Nitrosospira lacus: one gene and its partners. The protein of the gene in region 2 interacts with the protein of the main gene of each other region in a pairwise test. Links are inferred from orthologs where the notes say so. Each region holds a gene or a part of one and is shown on either strand. Other genes may lie near its edges. The genes, in order: dnaQ, dnaE and rplL.

Region 1 (6,050 bases), 1.8 Mb from region 2 along the record:
ACATCGGGAAAGGCCTGTATCGGCAAACGCTCGAACGACAGAGCACCAAGGCCAGCCAGAAACACTGCCGTGCTGATAATCAACAGGCGTTGTTGCAGGCAGAAGGCGATGATCCGATGGATCACGGCGCACTTTCCCCACTTTGCTGCTCGGTATCCTGTTCGGTACGCAACAACAAGGCTCCACCCACTACGAGCCTCTCCCCGGGCTTCAATCCATCAAGAATCACCGCCCGGTCTTTCAGGCGCAGACCCACCGTGACCGGGCGCTTCTGGTAATGATAATCACCAGTATTTACATATGCCCAGTTGGATTCATTCTCGGTAAATATTGCGTTCAAGGGGACAACCACGGCCAGATCATCGGCATCACTTTGTACCATGATGCTTGCGAACATGGCAGGCAGCAGCCTTTTCTCTGCATTGGGCAAAATGCACCGTACTTTCACTGTGCGGGTCGTTTCATTCACCACTTGGCTTATATAGCCGACAGTTGCGGTAAAGTCTTCCCCCGGGTAAGCAGGAACTTGCACTAACACCATGGCGCCGGCATGAATCAGTGCGATATCTTTCTCAAAAATATCCATCTGCACCCACAACTGCTCCAGATCGGAAATAACAAACAACGGTGCAGTCAGATCAGAACGGACCTCCATCCCTGGGTTGATATTGCGTTCGGTGATCGTTCCCGAAAGGGGCGCATGCAAAACAAAGCGGTTATCGGTACGCTGGCCGCGAACACCCAGGTTGGCCAGTTTCAGGCGCGCCCGTTCCGCTTCGCTACGGGCCCGGATCAGGTTATCCTCCGCCTGCTCCCGCTCCTTGCGCGGCGCAATGCCATTATCATAAAGATCCCGTATCCTCTGGAAGGCCCGGTTAGCGAGATTCAAATCGGACGTAGCTTCCGCATAGGCCGATTGCGCCTGCCCCAGTTCCGGACTATCCAGTTCAGCCAACGTATCACCTATCCGAACATATGCACCCAAGGCTGCAATGCCACCGGTCACCCGGCCTGCAATTGGTGAGGAAACACGAGCGGTACGGGTTTCATCATAAGTTATTTTTCCCGTAACGGCATCCATCAGCGGACGTTGAACCAGCTCGATGGTTGTTTCTTTTATGAAGTCGCGCTTGGGTGAATCCGGGCTGAGAATGATCTCGTCCCTGGGGTGATTGGCGGCTGGCAATGGTTGCTCATGACTTTGCCGCTGACAGGCGACCAGCGACAAACTCAACAGTCCGATGGCGAGATGCGTGGCAGCGCAAAATCTCGTGCCCATAAGCTTTACCTGGGCTGGATTCATTCGCTTATTTGGACCAGGAGTCCACAGCAAGAAACCACCAGGCAACTTAACCATCGCTGCCCGCCAGACCCCGGGAGGAACCTTTGGTTTCCTCTCCATATGCCATTAACAGATCTGCCCAGGCTTTGCTGCGATTTGCCAGGGCGGTGTAATAATCCAGCATTATTGCCCTATAGCTGCGCTGTGCGTCGATCAAATCCAGCACGCCTACCGCTCCTTTTTGATAAGCGATTTCCTGCGCTTTACGTAAGGTCTCAATGCGCTTGACCACCGATGTCTCGAAGCGCCTTGCTATCGCGTCGGCGCTCTGCCACGATGCCGAGGCTTTCATCACCTCCGCCCGGATGTCCTGCTCAGCCTGCGCCAGCGCCAGTTCAGAGTTGGTTACACCCACACGAGCTTTGGAAATTTCACCTTTTTGTTGATAAAACACGGGAATGGGTAGACGGATACCGACGCCGCCCGTGCGCGGGAACTGGTTTCCCTGATCCTGATCATAAAAAGCGGTTATGGTCACATCGGGGATGATCTGCCGCTGCGCCAGAGTCAGCATCTTCTTGGCTTGTGCGATGCGCACCCTTGCCGCGCGCATATCCGGCCGGCGTTCCAGCGCGCGATCAACCAGCTGGTCTTGCCTGGCCAGCGCAATCTCGGGAGCCGCTTCGGGCCAGGTTTCCACTGCGGTGATCTCTATGCTGTTTTCAGGCCAGCCCAGCAGCAGCAGCAGATCGGCTCGCGCCTGATTTAATGCCGCCCGGGCCTGATCCTGATCACCCTGAACCTTGAGGCTTTCCACTTCGATGCGAATAAAATCGACTGTTGCGACATCCCCTACCCTGAGCCTGACTTCATTGACCCGCAGGATTTCCCTGTAACGCTCGAAGTTATCGCTCGCCACTTTAAGTGTCTTTTGCGCCAGCAAAAGACTGTAGTAACTGCGCCGCACGGCGTTGGTGAGCACGCGTGCGACATCCTGCACGTCAAAATTGACTGCTTCGGTGGCGAGTTCGCTGCTTTCTATCCTTAAACGGCGTTTCCCGGCAGTCACGATGAGCTGTTCAATCTGCGGGATTATCGCCGGCACCGCCAAGTTACGACTCTCCGGGGCAAATGCCTTCGGGGCCAATTCTGAAGTGGTGAGACTGAATACCGGGTTAGGAATCGCGGCGGCAATAATCTGCTCCGCCTCGGCACTATCGATATTGAGACGTGCCGCAATCAAACCGAGATTGCGCTGATAAAATAGCGCGATGGCTTGCTGTTCGGTAATAACGAGTTGATCCGTGGGTACAGCTTCTGCCCGCAGCGTTACCGCCCATGAAACCAGCAGTATGCATGCCAGAATTCGCAGGCTTGACAACACTTTAGCAAACTCGACACATCAGCAGTGTCCGTGAATTGCCATGACCGATACCCACTTGAGTGAGGCTGTGGACTGCCGGCATCCGGATGACAGGCAGAGTGCGAATGTCTGGGTTGCAGAGAGAGGGCAGCCGACGGTCAGTCAGAGGTGGAAATTTTATTGTCATACAAGGTATTTTTCCTTGCCTGATGAGCGAATTCGCCGATGTTGCCCACGACGATGCAAAGTGGGGACAAATTTTATTATGGTACTGCCGCCAGCTTTCAATCTCGCAATCGGTCACCCAACCCCTCGCTCCGAACCTGCCATCTTTCTGGGAGCCTCCACCGCTATTGCGTGACTAGCTGATCCCTATTGGCGTCGGATTCCAACCGTTTCCATAAACACTTACCCTTGCTTTCGTGCTCAATCAATTCAAGCTGTTGTGCGTGAGCTTCCAATTCCTCCCCGCTGGCGGTCAGCACCGTCAGTTGCAAATCCCGCAGATTGGCGGCGATCTCGAGCGCGGATGGTGCCTCCAGTTCCATGAGCAGACTATCCTGCCCCCGCGTCATGGCGAGATAGACTTCCGCCAATAATTCCGCATCCAGCAAAGCGCCATGCAGTGTACGCCGGGAGTTATCCACCGCGTAGCGCTCGCATAACACATCCAGATTGTTTCGCTTTCCGGGGTGCAGCTCTTTGGCCATTTTCAAGGTATCGGTCACTGAATGGCAATATTCGCTCAATGGCTGCAACTCGGCCAAGCCGAATTCGTGATCGAGGAACGCAACATCAAATGAAGCGTTGTGCATGATGAGTTCAGCCCCCTCCAGAAATTCGAGTAACTCGGGGATGACATCACGAAACTTCGGCTTGTCCTGAAGAAACTCCACGGTCAGGCCGTGAACCTGCAATGCTCCCTCATCGATCTCCCGGTCAGGATTCAGGTACCGGTGAAATCTGCGGCCGGTCAATCGCCGGCTTAGCATTTCCACCGCTGCGATTTCGATGATGCGGTGGCCGAGCCGGGGTTCCAGACCAGTGGTTTCGGTATCGATAAAAATCTGGCGCACAGCTTTATATTCCTATTCAAAATTCATGTTAATACGTACTTCTTCCGATAAAATCCGTCTGCCTCATTTTTATATAATTCCTGCCAATTCTCCGAGTCATTCCCTCGCCGATGCCGGCCTTTCCAGCACCGACTGCACCCCGCGATTGGCAAGTATGTCCGCCTGTTCGTTGCCTTTGTGTCCGGAGTGACCGCGCACCCATAGCCACTCGATTCGATGACGCTGCGTCAGCTCATCAAGCTCCTTCCATAGATCATCATTTTTTACCGGTTTTTTGTCAGCGGTGCGCCAATCGCGCTTTTTCCAGGAGTGAATCCATTCGCTGATGCCCTTTTGCACATACTGGGAATCGGTGTGGAGCCGCACTTCGCATGGCTGCGTCAGGGCTTCCAGCGCACGAATAACCGCAAGCAGCTCCATGCGGTTATTCGTCGTCAGCTTTTCGCCGCCGTACAGCTCCCGCTTGTGCCCGTTGTATTGCAGCAGCGCCCCCCACCCGCCAATACCCGGATTGCCCTTGCAAGCGCCGTCGGTAAAGATTTCCACCACCCCTCCACGCTCCGCTTTCACTCTCCGCCTTGCGCGGGCGTCTTCACTATGGTCCCGTTGCGCGCGGCCAGGCGCGGCTCTTGTCCGGAAGCGTTGCCGCCGAGTTTTTGCGCAACCGGAGCCATACCTCTCCTTGCGGCACGCACCTCTTTCCACTCGGGCTTGATCACGCGCATACCATGCACACGCTTGACCGCCGTCAGAAAGTAGATACCGCCGGAAAACGGCCACCAGCGGTCACCCGCGGTCTCCATGAAACTGAATCGCTTCAGCCACTTTTCCTGACTGAATGGGGGCACATAGCAACATAAGCGGTCGTTGGTGATTTCGAGATCCAGTAACGTCAGCCAATCCTTGAGTCTTGGCAGTGCGATGAACTTGCCATGCCAGGGAAAATGCTTCTCAACCAGCGAGTCTTTTAGCTTCGGCATCAAATTCCCATGCCAGGGAAAATGCTCCCTCATCGATCCGAAAAAGCCACGCATCCCCCAAAGACTGCGAGGATTGAAACCACAGACAATTACGTGACCCTCGGGCATAAGCACCCGTTGCACCTCGCGCAGAATCTGATGGGGATTGGCACTGAATTCGAGCACATGAGGCAGGAGTACCAGATCTATGCTGTTCGTTTCGACCGGCAAAAACTCGGGAGCTGCCCGCAGTGCAGCCCCTTCCTCAATGGCCGCACAGAACCGCAACGGCATGCGGTTGGCACGTAGAAAATCGTATTGCGGAAATCCTATCTGCATGGCGTTGTAGCCAAACACGTCGACCACGGCCTGGTCGAAGTGGCTCTGCTCCCGCTCCAGCAGATATTGGCCCAGACAAGTGTCAAACCATTTCAGCCTATTTTTTATCGGCATATATATATTGAAGAATGGCGGAAGGGAATTCGATTATGGACTAATATGAATACCTATTACTCTGTTATGTGTCAATTCATCGATCCGCACTGCCATCCATCCGATCGGACGAAAATTCAAACTGACATCAGCACCATGACTATGCCGCATATCGTTGCGATTCATGCATTCATCGATAATTATATCTGGGTTATCCGCGACCACTGCCACGCCGCCGTGGTCGATCCGGGCGACGCCGCCCCCGTGCTGGATTACCTTAACCAGGAAAAACTGAAACTCGTCGCCATCCTCAATACCCATCATCACAATGACCATGTGGGAGGCAATGCCGCGCTGTTGCGGGAATTTACGGTACCGGTATATGGCCCCGCGAATGAATCGATTCCCACCGTCACGCACCCTCTCAGGGAATGCAACAACAAAGAAAGCGGAGAAGGCGATGCCTATATTCCGGAATTCTCTCTTACCCTCAGAGTGCTGGATATTCCCGGCCATACAACCGGACATATCGCGTATTATGGCGCAAACCTGTTGTTTTGTGGGGATACTCTATTTGCCTGCGGCTGTGGGCGGTTATTTGAGGGAACCGCTGCGCAAATGGTGAACTCACTGCAAAAACTGGCTGATTTGCCCAAAGAAACCGGGGTCTATTGCGGTCATGAATATACCCTCAACAATATCCGTTTTGCCAGAACAGTCGAGCCCGGCAATCAGGCACTGATCGAACGCGAAATGGTGGTTGAAGCATTGCGCAAGCAGAATATCCCGACGTTACCCTCCAGCATCGCGATTGAAAGGGCCACCAATCCGTTCCTGCGTTGCGATCAGCCCGAAATCATCCGTAATGCCAGTATCTATGCTGGCAAACCGCTGTCCGATCCCGTCAGCGTATTTGCCATGCTGCGCGACTGGAAAAA
Region 2 (7,169 bases):
CTCCCCGTAGCTTCAGGCGGGGCAGCTCCACGATATACGCCGCCAGATCGGCGGCCTCATCGGGCGCCACACCGCTCTTGCTGTCCTCTCCGCTCACGTTTACCTGCACGCATACCTGAAGGGGAGGCAATGATTCGGGTCTATCCTTCGATAAACGGCCGGCAATTTTTTTCCGGTCTATGCTATGTACCCAGGCAAAATTTTCTGCGATGCGTTTTGTTTTATTGCTCTGTATGGGGCCGATAAAATGCCACTCGATGGGCAGATCTGCGAGCGCCGGAATCTTCCCCAGCGCCTCCTGAAGATAATTTTCTCCGAAAATCGTCTGTCCGGCGACAAAGGCTTCACGCAGGCACTCGACAGGATTGGTTTTGCTTGCAGCTAAAAGCGTAATGGCTTCGGGTTGCCGGCCCGCTTTGTCCGCGATCTCGCTTATGCGGGCTTTTACCTTCTGCAAGCCCGAGGCAATAGTTGTGGTATTGGGTTCCATTTTTTACCTTTTATGATGTTTCCATGTCATTTCAGTGGGATGAGGGAAGCAAAGCGCAGCCTGTCATTTGGCAAGTCTTGTTCCTTACAACCCGCCGTCGCTCTCAACTCAGTGCTTTTGGTCCAGTCCAGCATGAGGAATAGCCCCGGTCCGCGAGGAAATAGAGCCCGGTGCTTGTCGTGGGTCATGGTTGGATGTGTATCGTATTATGTATGTCCGGGTTTGATGGGTTATGTTACGTCTTATCCATTCTACATAAGCCCCAAACCGGGGCTCGTAGGCGGATCTTTAATTGGTCCGTAGCCCAGCAATGTTCTCTACGAGAATGCAAAAATATCGAGTGAGCGGAAGCATAGTAGAACTCCTGAACTATTCGGTCAAGAATAAGGCGCCCAAACAAGGATGCTCGGATAAAGGCACCGGTACCTTCCGTCAGTAAATCACCTTGACATTTTCCGCCTTGAAATGCGCTGACAAGGATTGCAGCAAATTGTCCTGCAGGCTTACGCGCCAGGCATCTCCCAGTTTCAGTTCGCAAACCGCATCCTTATTGCGATAAATCACCGATACCGGACAGTACCCATCGCCATGTTGACTATTGCCGGCGTTGACGGTATTAGCGTTGATACGATAGGGTGCAAGTAATTCCTTTAGCTTGGCCGCGTTCGACAGGCCATTGCAGTGGAGCTTCATGCATTTTGCGTAGCGCGAGCGGGCACTGTCCAGATTATAGAGCTGATCGGCGGAAATACGCAGTTCATCGCCATTCCCGTCGTCACCCCTTTTACTGTTCACCCTGGCTTCTACCAAAAGCAGTTGATCTTCTTTCAGCCAACTACGGGCAGACTCGAATAACTCGTTGTACACAACTATCTCCACCCGCGCACTGGCGTCATCCAATACGATCACCCCCATCTTGCCACGCCGGGTCATTTGAGTGCGTACGGCATAGACGATTCCTGCCAGAAGTTGCGGTTCTCGCTGGGGATTCAACCGATTCAGCCGCGTGCGTACAAAGTCTTTCAGTTCTTCCGCACAGGCATTGAATGGGTGGCCGCTCAAATAGAATCCCAGCGCCATTTTTTCATTCTTCAGCTTATCCTTCTCCACCCACTGCGGCACATTGATCAAACTCTGCTGTTCCATCGAATCGTCACCCTCACCAAATAAACTCACCTGGTTGACCGCACGGCCGGCCTGTTCGGCCGATTCGAGGGCAATGCCGACCGATGCCAGCAAGCCCGCCCGATGGCTATTGACAGAATCAAATGCGCCAGCGCGGATGAGTGATTCCACCACGCGGCGGTTGACAATGCGCTTGTCCACCCGCTGGCAAAAATCGAACAAATCAGTGTAGGTCCCACCCTGATCGCGCGCCTTGATAATTGCAGCGATTGCCGATTCGCCCGTCCCTTTTACCGCTCCCAGACCATATCGTATGGTTTTTTCCTCCACAGGAATGAAACGGTGACCGGAAAGATTGATGTCGGGGGGCAGGATGGTGAGCCCATTGGCAATGCCATCCTCAAAAAAAGCATGCACCTTGTCCGTATCGTCCATATCGGCGGACAGTGTGGCGGCCAGGAATTCAGCGGGATAATGTGCCTTGAGGTAGGCGGTCTGAAATGCAATCAAGGCATAAGCCGCCGCATGCGACTTGTTGAAACCATAGCCCGCAAATTTTTCCATCAGGCTGAACAGTTCGGTCGCATCGCGCTCTGTCAAACCATTCCTGGTGGCGCCGGCAACGAAAATATCGCGCTGCATGGCCATTTCTTCGACTTTTTTCTTACCCATTGCCCGCCGCAGCAGATCGGCACTCCCTAGACTGTAGCCGCCTATCACCTGCGCGATTTGCATGACCTGTTCCTGGTAAATCATCACGCCATATGTGGGCTCAAGTATGGGTTGCAAACGCGGATCGAGATACTCCACGCGCTTGCCATGCTTGCGCTCGGTAAATTCGGGAATCAGGGCCATCGGTCCCGGACGGTACAGCGCCACCAGCGCGATGATGTCCTCAAAACAGTCGGGCTTTGCTTTCTGCAACAGATCTTTCATGCCGCGCGATTCGAACTGGAATACCCCTACGGCGTTTCCCTGCCGCAACAGCGCGTAGGTGGCCGGATCATCCAGAGGGAGGTTCTCCAGGGAAAAGGATTGCATGCTTCCAATTCCGGTTTCAGCAATGTTCCCATCGGCACTCGGTACGGTGCGCCCGGACCCCTGTACGCCGGGGGGCGCATTTCCCTGCCTGATGTATCTGACGGTCCAGTCGAGGATAGTCAACGTCCGCAACCCGAGGAAGTCGAACTTCACCAGGCCGATTTTCTCAACATCATCTTTGTCCAGCTGGCTTATTACCGAATTACCCGAGTCTGTGCAGTAAACGGGGCAAAAATCAGTAATCTTTCCCGATGCGATCAGGACGCCCCCGGCATGCATGCCTACATTGCGTGTAAGCCCTTCGAGGCGTTCGGCCAGTTCCAGCAGATTACGCACCTCTTCTTCTGCCTGCGCGCGTTGGTTCAGTTGTGGCTCTTCCGCACGCGCCTTTTTCAACGTCATGCCAAGATCAAACGGTACCAGCTTCGCCAACTGATCGACGAAGTTATAAGGCAGATCCAGCACCCGCCCGACATCGCGCACTACCGCTTTTGCCGCCATGGTGCCAAATGTGGCAATCTGCGAAACACTCTCGGCGCCATACTTCTGTTTGACATAATCTATGACATGTTCGCGCCCATCCTGACAGAAATCGATGTCAAAATCAGGCATGGAAACACGTTCCGGATTAAGGAAGCGTTCAAACAGTAAATCGTAACGAAGCGGATCGAGGTCGGTAATGCCAAGGGAATAAGCGACCAGCGAACCCGCACCGGAGCCTCGGCCAGGGCCGACAGGCACACCATTGTGCTTGGCCCAGTTGATGAAATCGGCAACGATCAGGAAGTAGCCCGCGAACCCCATCTGCACGATGGTGGATGCCTCGAAATCCAGCCGCGCGCGATATTTGGGCATTTGCGCATTGCGCTCAGTTCTATCGGGATAAAGAGCTTGCATGCGCTCTTCGAGGCCGGTTTCCGCTTGGGCGCGCAAATACAGCTCCAGGCTCTGGTTGTTGGGCGTCGGAAATAATGGGAGGCGATTGACTCCCAACTCCAGGGCGAGATTACAGCGCTTGGCGAGTTCCACGGTGTTGGCGAGTGCCGCCGGTATGTCAGCGAACAATGCCGCCATTTCCGCCTGGGTCTTGAAATACTGCTCTTCAGTGCAATGCTTTGGGCGGCGGCGGTCACCCAGCACGTAACCTTCGGCGATGCACACCCTCGCTTCATGCGCCTTGTAATCGTCGGGATTTAGAAACTGTACCGATTGGGTTGCCACTACCGGCAGATGCAATGCGGATGCCAGCGCCAGTGAGTTCTGCACGAGCGTCTCGGTATTGGGGTGCCCTACCCGCTGTACCTCGATGTAAAAACGGTTTGGGAACAAATCCGCCCACCCTCGCGCGAGCATTTCCGCCTGAATCAAATTATTCTGCATCAACATCAGGCCAATATCGCCAAGGTCTGCCCCGGACAGGGCAATCAGTCCCGCCGTCCCCGTTTGGCTCTCGGCAAGCCAGGATTTTCTGATTTCTGCCCGTCCCTGGCGCTGGTTTTCGCGATAGGCGCGGGACAGCAGCTGGCACAATAAGAGATAGCCCGAGTTGGACTGGCACAACAATAAAATACGCGCGGGTTTGTTCCGGTCATCTTCGTTGCTTATCCAGACATCGCAGCCGATGATCGGTTTTATGCCTTTGGCTCGCGCCTCCTGATAAAACTTCACCATGCCGAACAAGTTGGAAAGATCCGTAAGCGACAATGCCGGCATACCGTCGGACGCCGCTTTTGCCACCGCGTCGTCGATACGCACAATGCCATCCACGATGGAATACTCGCTGTGCATGCGCAGGTGGACAAAGGTGGGGGATGTAGACATGTTGCCGTGATCCTGACTTGATGTTTGGCATGGGTGCTGGCCATGGTACCCACTCTCATGGGACTCGACTCCCGGCTGGACCCTCAGGCAATATTGAAAATCGGATTCGATTTTACACCAATTGCCCCATCCTCAAACCCGAGGGGATATCTAATCCGAATTTATAATCATCCGGGCGACGGGGCTCCCAGCTCAGTTAAATTCATCTGGGAATTGCGGTAAATCTCGGATTCTTGCTCCGCGAAGAAACTGATAATTCTCTCGGGGAGCCATGTCAATCTGCCCGGAAAAGGCGAATTCAGAAATCCGGCGTGCCCCCCCTCTTCGGGAAATTCCAGCGTGACCGCGGATGAGACCTCATTCGATTCAGGCAATGCGGAGGCCGGCATGAAAGGATCGTTAAAGGCATTGATGACAAGGGTGGGCACTTGGACATGCTTGAGCCACGGCTTGCTGCTGGATTGATGCCAGTAGTCTTCGGCATCTTGAAAGCCATGCAGCGGTGCGGTCACGAGATTATCGAATTGATGCAATGTAGTGCATGCGGCCACTGCGGCAGCGTCAAATAAATCAGGAAAGCGATCAAGCTTCTCCAGCGCCTTGCGTTTCAGCGTATCGAGAAAGTGGCGGGTATAGAGCAGGTTGAAACCTGATGCCAAAGCGCTGCCCGCGGCGGCCAGATCCAGCGGCACGGAAACCGCCGCGGCACCATCGATCAACTGACAGGCTTGCCGACCTTGCTCACCCAGCCATTTCAGAAAAGCGTTGCCACCCAGTGATACCCCCGCTACATAAAGCGGCGCGGAGCCCGACAGCTTGTTTTGTCCGCTTATCCTGCGTAGTATCCAATCGATTTCTGTGGAATCGCCGGCGTGATAAGCGCGCGGCAAGCGATTGGGGGATCCCGAACAGCCGCGAAAATGTACCACCCCGCCGCGCCATCCCAGATCCCGCAGCATGGCCATCATGCTCAGAACGTAATGACTGCATGAATCTCCTTCAAGCCCGTGAAACAGTATTACCAGCGGCGCATCGGCAGGATTATCCAGCCAATCGATATCGATGAAGTCGCCATCATCCAGTTCCCAGCGTTCACGCCGGTAAGCAATCAAGGGGCGTGCCAACAGGTAGGGATAAATGGTTTGCGCATGCCCCCCCCGCAGCCAGATAGGGGCCATGTAGGGTGTGGTGCGCAACGGAAGGGTGGAAATTTTCACGCGAGGTCTTTATCAGGCATTGTCACATTCCAACCGGTGGCCAATAAACTGAAGATCATGCCAATCAATAAGTTACAATACAACGAACTATCAGAACCGATCACACATAATAACACGCGGGGCTCATTGTCAGTTATGGCGAGTTGTTTTCGGCCCATGGCAAAGGCGGACGCGGCGATGCCAGTGCAGCACCGCACTGCTTCTCAATTGAGGATGAGCGTTATATTTTCCTTTTTAGCGGCAGAACCTTGAGTAAAAATATCATGCAATACTTCTCCCCCATGCAAACAAAAACCCGCCGAAGCGGGTCTGTTTTTGACTTGCGAATTGCTTTTACGATTTCCTGCGGCGGCTGAAACCCAGACCCGCCAAGCCGAGGCCAAGAAGAGCAAGAGTGCCAGGTTCGGGTACCTCACCGATCTGCGCTGCTGGAACCGGTATCTCGTTTACTGTGCCAGTCAGATTCAGGGTAAGGCTATAGGCAGCCCGGCTGGATGCGGCACCGACATCCGCGTCTGACAGGCCCAATATGTAGCTGGCACTGAAAATTCCGGCTGAGGAGGTATCCAGCATGGCCAGCCAGCTGTTGCTCGAACCTTGGCCCAACCCGCTGAAGCCACCCAGGTTGGTTAATAGCGTGCTGATGTTACCACTGCCGGAGATGTTGTCGAGATCCAGGCCGACGCGATTGGCATCTGCCAGATTGAAGAGGCTGAATCCGAGGGTGGCGGCATCACCCACGAAGAAAGTTCCGAAGTCCAGGTTCAGGGTCAGCATCGTTGACGAACCATCGAAGGACGGCGCGGCATGCAGCAGGTAGTCATAGGTCGCACCAACATTACCCGCCCAGGTGACCGCATACTGTGTTGTCTCCGCGCCGGTGAATTGGGCACTTGTCTGCGTTGCCGTCAGTGTCGGGGCGGTGCGTGCCAGTGTTACATCACCGTTGCCGACATAGCTGTCAAGGTTGGCGGATGGCACAACCTGATTCAGGCTGGTTGCGGTAGCGGAACTCGTGGTGGCGCTGCCGGTACAGGCACCCTGACGGTGATCCGCGCATGAATCGCTACCATTAATGGCCGGTAAGAAGCTGGCGTTTACGCCCGGGCCAGAGATACTGGCGGTGCTGCTGCCGGTACCATTCGAGGTGACGGTACCGTTACCGTTGGTATTGGCTCCATCAGTGGATCGAACCCAGGTGCTTTGTGTCCGCGTTGAGGTGAGATTCAGGGTGGTACCCATCAGCACACCCTGATTTGGATTAAACTGGCTAACGGCGCTGGTCCCGAGGCTGGCGCCATTATTATTGCTGGCACCTCCGCCCTCAGCGTCGGTAACGCTTGCGGAGTTGCTAAAACCCACCGGTGCGGTATTGATCAAAAGAGCGCTGGCTGGCAATGGAATCATTGCCAAGGCGCTCAATGCGAGGGCAATTTTTTGGTTCATTGTCTTCGGTACGAATCGCATTTTATTTC
Region 3 (5,856 bases), 750 kb from region 2 along the record:
CATCATGCGGTAGATGGCCACTTGCGCGGCCATCTGGTCAGCGGTTTCATCTATTCTCATGGTTTGAGAGATGTATGCCCCTTGATCAAGATCGTTGGTATAGATGGTTTGAATCTCTTCTATATTGGCTTCGCGCAGTTTGGCAAGCACAATCTCCGTAATCTCGTCGTTCGAGAGCGCCACGACTTCACCCGTTTCCTTATCCACGACGTTATGACCCAGTACCCGGCCCAGCAGAAAATCTTCCGGCACCGCAAGCCTGTCAATGCCCGCCTGCTGCATTTCACGCACATGTTTCACGGTTATACGCTTGTCTTTCTGAACGATAACTTTGCCGCTTTTGGTGGCAATATCAAAGCGCGCAATGTCGCCGCGCAAACGTTCCGGTATCAGCTCAAAGAGAATGCCTTTCTTGGACAGATGGAAAGCATCAAAGGAGAAGAAGCTCTCAAGAATTTGCTCCGGTGTATAGCCTATGGCCTTCAGCAATGCGGTAATCGGCATTTTCCGGCGGCGGTCAACGCGAAAATAGAGATAATCCTTGGGATCGAATTCAAAATCGAGCCAGGAGCCGCGATAGGGAATAATGCGGGCGGAAAAAAGCAATTTGCCGGATGAGTGCGTTTTACCCCGGTCATGCTCGAAGAATACCCCTGGGGAGCGATGCAATTGGGATACAATGACCCGCTCGGTTCCATTAATAACGAACGAACCCGTGCCCGTCATGAGCGGAATCTCGCCCATGTAAACTTCCTGTTCCTTCACTTCTCTTACTGTTGGCTTGGAAGCCTCCTTATCCATGATCGTCAATCGCACTTTGGCGCGCAACGGAGAAGCATACGTAAGACCACGCTGCTGACATTCCTTGACATCGAACGGAGGAGTACCCAGCACATAATTGACGAAATCAAGACGGGCGTTCCTGGAGTGGCTCTCGATCGGAAAAATCGAGATAAACGCCGCCTGCAATCCCTGCGTGGCGCGTTGATCAGGCTCAACCTGGGCTTGCAGGAAAGCCGCATACGATTCGATCTGAGTAGCGAGAAGAAACGGAATCGGCAAGACGCTGGCGCGCTTGGCGAAACTTTTACGGATGCGTTTTTTCTCGGTAAACGAATAGCTCATGGAATCTCCGGGAGGTCAAAAGACGGATGGACAGAAAATGGGAGCAGAGTATTTGTTTTAAGCTATGGGGCTAAGCATTCTGCGACACAAAAAAACAGACATTCAAACACTAGATTCAAAAGTAGAATGCCAGATCCTGACGGCGATTTTACACGCCGTCAGCTGGCTTCATTGCTGCATGACTCTATTTAATCTCGCTGGTCGCACCGGCTTCGGTAAGTTGTTTTTGAATGGCTTCAGCATCCGCTTTGGGAATACCTTCCTTCACCGCCTTCGGTGCGCCGTCGACCAAATCTTTTGCTTCTTTCAAGCCCAAACCGGTAATCGCGCGCACCACCTTGATCACATTGACCTTGCTTTCACCCACTGTGGTCAGAATCACGGAAAATTCCGTTTGCTCTTCCACGGCGGCAGCGGCGGCACCTGCTGCAGGCGCAGTCGACGCGACAGCTACCGCGGCAGCGGAAACACCGAATTTCTCTTCCATTTCCTTGATTAACTGGGAAAGTTCCAGCACAGTCATATTCGCGATCGATTCTAAAATTTCTGCTTTGGCTATAGCCATGATTTTCTCCTGATAAATTTAAGCTTCTGGTTGTGTTGCGGTTTCAATGGCTTGAAACCGGCTCGGCGGCCTGCTTCTGATCACGTACGACTGCAAGGCCGCGCACAAAACTGGTCGGCACCTCATTGAGGGTCCGCACAAAATTGGCAACGGGGGCCTGCATCGTGCCCAGCAGCTTCGAAAGTAGTGCTTCGCGGCTGGGAAGAGAGGCTAGATCGGCAATCTCTTTACTGGACATCACGAGATTTGCCATGGCGCCACCTTTGATCACGAATTTGTCATTACCTTTGGAAAATTCGTGCAATACCTTTGCCGCCGCTACCGGATCGCTTGCGATGCCATAGGCTAATGGTCCCACCATATATTCGGAAAGTCCGGTAAATGGGGTATCCGTAACCGCACGCCGCGCAAGCGAATTCTTGAGCACCCGGAAATATATTCCCGATTGCCGTGCCTTCGCACGCAATTGGGTCATATGCCCGACTCCAAGCCCGCGGTATTCCGCAATGATAATGGCCTGGGCTTTTGCTACCTGAGTGCTGACTTCGGCGACAACCGCTTTTTTCTCTTCTAAATTTAGACTCAAGGCACATTCTCCATCTTTAATATGCAATGTTGAGTTTGGTATCAAGTCATGAAAAAACTTGCAACCTGCCTCAATATCGCGAACCGGCGACCTTAAATCAGGAGATAAATCATTCCTGTTTTTGGGTACACCATCTGCGCTGGGTGCTCGAAATGGCAGCAGGCCGGAAGCTCAAGATGAGCAACCATCAACACCTTCAGCCTTTTCCCATTCCGTTTTGCGATTAAGTTCTCAAGCGATGCCTGACTCGGTAAATAGCATTACCACTTTTCACCGTCCGCTCTTCACTGAGTTAACCCCGGCGGTCTTTGACAACCCGTCAGGTCGGGAAAACAGCCCTCTCTGACGGCCCAAAGTCTTACAAATTCATATGGATGCTTCTCACACCTAGCGCATACTGGTCTGATCCACCCGGATCCCTATCCCCATCGTGCTGGAAACCGATATTTTTCTCAGATAAATACCTTTGGAGGTGGCCGGCTTGGACTTGTTGAGCGCGTCCACCAGCGCCAGCATGTTCTCTTGCAAAGAATCCACGCTAAACGATGCACGACCTATGGTGCATTGAACAATCCCTGCTTTGTCAGCACGATATTGCACCTGGCCTGCCCGGGCATTTTTTACCGCACCCACGATATCCGGTGTCACCGTCCCCACCTTGGGGTTGGGCATCAAGCCACGCGGGCCCAGTATCTGGCCTAGTTGCCCTACGATACGCATGGCATCGGGGCTGGCGATGGCCACGTCAAAATTGATATTGCCTGCTTTGATCTGTTCCGCCAGGTCTTCAAACCCAACAATGTCGGCACCCGCGGCGAGCGCCTCCTTAGCCTTGTCTCCCTGGGCAAATACCGCTACACGCACAGTTTTACCGGTCCCTGCGGGCAACACTACCGAGCCACGCACTGACTGATCGGATTTCTTTGCATCAATGCCAAGATTGACCGCCACATCAATCGATTCATCAAATTTTGCGGTGGCCGTTTCCTTGATGATTCTGAGCGCATCCGGTAGCGGATAAGACTTGCTGCGGTCCGTTTTGGCGATGATGGCCTTGAAGCGTTTGGATATATGCGCCATGCTATATGCCCTCCACGTCCACGCCCATACTGCGAGCGCTGCCAGCGATGGTACGAACCGCGGCATCCATGTCGGCCGCGGTCAAATCGGGCATTTTTACCTGAGCAATCTCTTCCGCTTGCTGCCGCGTCAATTTGCCTATTTTGTCGGTATGGGGTTTGGGACTACCCTTGCTGAGTCCAATCGCCTTTTTGATCAGCACCGTCGCGGGTGTGGTCTTCATGGTGAATGTGAAGCTCTTGTCGGCATAGGCGGTAATTACCACCGGCACCGGCAAGCCAACTTCCATTTTCTGGGTAGCGGCGTTGAACGCCTTGCAGAACTCCATGATGTTGAGTCCCCTTTGACCCAGCGCAGGACCTATGGGCGGACTAGGATTGGCCTTCCCCGCCGGCACTTGAAGCTTGATGTAGCCGATTATTTTTTTTGCCACGATAATTCTCCTCTCGGGTGCGAACGAACGCTGCCGCGCTCTCCCCAGTTAATAAACGACACAGGCGATACCTGATACTGACACGAGCTCGCTTCTAATTAGAATATTCAAGCTTTCTCGACTTGACTGAAATCCAGCTCCACCGGGGTAGGGCGGCCAAAAATGGAAACCGATACCCTGATCTTGCTTTTATCATAATTAACATCTTCCACATTGCCATGGAAATCCGTGAATGGACCTTCCTTGACCCTTACCGCCTCGCCCGCTTCGAAGAGAATCTTGGGCTTCGGCTTTTCCACTCCCTCCTGAATCTGATGGAGGATATTCTCCACTTCTTTCTCGCTGATGGGCGTCGGCTTCATGGCCGAACCCCCTATAAAGCCGGTAACCTTTGCGGTATTTTTGACCAGGTGCCATGTTTCGTCAGTCATTTCCATCTCGACCAGCACGTAACCGGGAAAGAACTTTCGTTCACTGAGATTTTTCTGGCCCCCTTTCATCTCGACCACTTCTTCTACCGGAACCAGTATTTGACCAAACTTGTCCTGCATTCCGGCGCGACTGATTCGCTCCTTCAGCGCGCGCTGCACGCTCTTCTCAAATCCGGAATAGGCATGAACCACAAACCATTTTTTATCCATCACCCTTCCTGCCCCATGAGATACTTCACCGCGAGCAGCAACCCCGCATCCACCATCCATAGAAATATGGCCATCACCAGAACAAAGGCAAACACAATGCCCGTGGTTTGCACCGTTTCTTTACGGCTCGGCCACACCACTTTCTTGGTTTCTTCCGAGGACTCTCTGGCAAACGCATAGAATTGTTTGCCAAGAGTGGTAAACCAGACCGCCACCGCCGCCAAAACGAGACCCGACAGCACGACAATGACGCGAATCACCATGGCGCTATCCCGCAGGTAATAAAAACCGGCAATACCCGCGATCAACAGCAGAAGCGCCAATCCCAACTTGATCTTATCCACTCTATTCCACTCTGCCTTTAATGCTCGTCAGTAAATGAAGCGCGCAGAGCCGAATATGCGAATTGCAAATTCGGCCCACGGAACCATCATGGTTCAATCCGCTTGCGCCATTATGAATTTTGTATCCTTCGAAACACACGATGACTGATGGTTTATTAATGACATCCTTGTCTTGGCAGGCCAGGAGGGCATCGAACCCCCAACCTTCGGTTTTGGAGACCGACGCTCTGCCAATTGAGCTACTGGCCTATATTTCCTTCGGGAACAAAGATAAAAATCAGGAAACTCATATGTTAAGCACAAGAACGTCTGGCGCTACTCGATAATCTTTGCCACCACGCCCGCGCCGACGGTTCTTCCGCCCTCGCGAATGGCAAAACGCAGACCTTCTTCCATGGCAATGGGCGCAATCAGGTTCACCGTCACCGAAACGTTGTCCCCAGGCATCACCATCTCCGTGCCCGCCGGCAATTCTATCGCTCCGGTCACGTCTGTGGTGCGGAAATAGAACTGGGGGCGGTATCCCTGGAAAAACGGGGTATGACGCCCGCCTTCTTCTTTGCTCAGTACATAAATCTCTGCCGCAAACTTGGTATGCGGGGTAATGCTGCCAGGTTTGGCCAATACTTGACCGCGCTCGACTTCTTCCCGCTTGGTACCGCGCAGCAGTACCCCAACGTTGTCCCCCGCTTGCCCCTGGTCCAGCAGTTTCCTGAACATCTCCACGCCGGTACAGACGGTCTTCAGGGTGGGCTTCAAGCCTACAATCTCGATTTCTTCCCCAACTTTGACTATGCCGCGCTCAACCCGCCCCGTCACGACTGTGCCACGTCCGGATATCGAAAAAACGTCTTCCACCGGCATCAGAAAGGGCCCGTCTATGGCGCGCACCGGCTCCGGAATGTAGCTGTCCAGCGCATCCGCCAGCTTGAATATGGAGGGCTCGCCTATGTCGCTCTGATCCCCTTCCAGCGCCTTCAGCGCAGAACCAATGATGATCGGCGTGTCGTCACCAGGAAAATTGTATTTGGATAGCAGTTCGCGTACTTCCATTTCCACCAGCTCCAGCAGCTCGGCGTCGT

What was found.
Region 1: the proteins of dnaE (region 2) and dnaQ interact in binary tests that used the Escherichia coli proteins (3 or more experiments, as listed by UniProt). The link is inferred for Nitrosospira lacus from one-to-one orthologs.
Region 3: the proteins of dnaE (region 2) and rplL interact in binary tests that used the Escherichia coli proteins (3 or more experiments, as listed by UniProt). The link is inferred for Nitrosospira lacus from one-to-one orthologs.

What each region holds. Positions count from the first base shown.
Region 1 is NZ_CP021106.3:2,424,727-2,430,776, forward strand. What follows is about bases 1,859-4,809. They hold dnaQ (DNA polymerase III subunit epsilon), read right to left. Parts: upstream 3,722-4,809; coding sequence 2,996-3,721; downstream 1,859-2,995. Other genes in these bases: EBAPG3_RS11000 (TolC family protein), read right to left, coding at 1,859-2,666; rnhA (ribonuclease HI), read right to left, coding at 3,818-4,291; EBAPG3_RS11015 (class I SAM-dependent methyltransferase), read right to left, coding at 4,288-4,809. Also shown: EBAPG3_RS10990 (efflux RND transporter permease subunit), read right to left, coding at 1-125; EBAPG3_RS10995 (efflux RND transporter periplasmic adaptor subunit), read right to left, coding at 122-1,279; more of EBAPG3_RS11000, read right to left, coding at 1,350-1,858; more of EBAPG3_RS11015, read right to left, coding at 4,810-5,133; gloB (hydroxyacylglutathione hydrolase), read left to right, coding at 5,275-6,050. UniProt on the Escherichia coli protein: DNA polymerase III is a complex, multichain enzyme responsible for most of the replicative synthesis in bacteria. The epsilon subunit contain the editing function and is a proofreading 3'-5' exonuclease.
Region 2 is NZ_CP021106.3:611,655-618,823, forward strand. Bases 723-4,792 are described here. They hold dnaE (DNA polymerase III subunit alpha), read right to left. Parts: upstream 4,478-4,792; coding sequence 923-4,477; downstream 723-922. Other genes in these bases: EBAPG3_RS02815 (YheT family hydrolase), read right to left, coding at 4,645-4,792. Outside these bases: EBAPG3_RS02805 (YggS family pyridoxal phosphate-dependent enzyme), read right to left, coding at 1-490; more of EBAPG3_RS02815, read right to left, coding at 4,793-5,694; EBAPG3_RS02820 (PEP-CTERM sorting domain-containing protein), read right to left, coding at 6,028-7,161. UniProt on the Escherichia coli protein: DNA polymerase III is a complex, multichain enzyme responsible for most of the replicative synthesis in bacteria. This DNA polymerase also exhibits 3' to 5' exonuclease activity. The alpha chain is the DNA polymerase catalytic subunit.
Region 3 is NZ_CP021106.3:1,363,642-1,369,497, reverse strand. Bases 1-2,757 are described here. They hold rplL (50S ribosomal protein L7/L12), read right to left. Parts: upstream 1,691-2,757; coding sequence 1,310-1,690; downstream 1-1,309. Other genes in these bases: rplA (50S ribosomal protein L1), read right to left, coding at 2,664-2,757; rplJ (50S ribosomal protein L10), read right to left, coding at 1,734-2,276; rpoB (DNA-directed RNA polymerase subunit beta), read right to left, coding at 1-1,125. Also shown: more of rplA, read right to left, coding at 2,758-3,356; rplK (50S ribosomal protein L11), read right to left, coding at 3,358-3,789; transcription termination/antitermination protein NusG, read right to left, coding at 3,897-4,430; preprotein translocase subunit SecE, read right to left, coding at 4,430-4,774; tuf (elongation factor Tu), read right to left, coding at 5,090-5,856. UniProt on the Escherichia coli protein: The binding site for several of the GTPase factors involved in protein synthesis (IF-2, EF-Tu, EF-G and RF3). Is thus essential for accurate translation.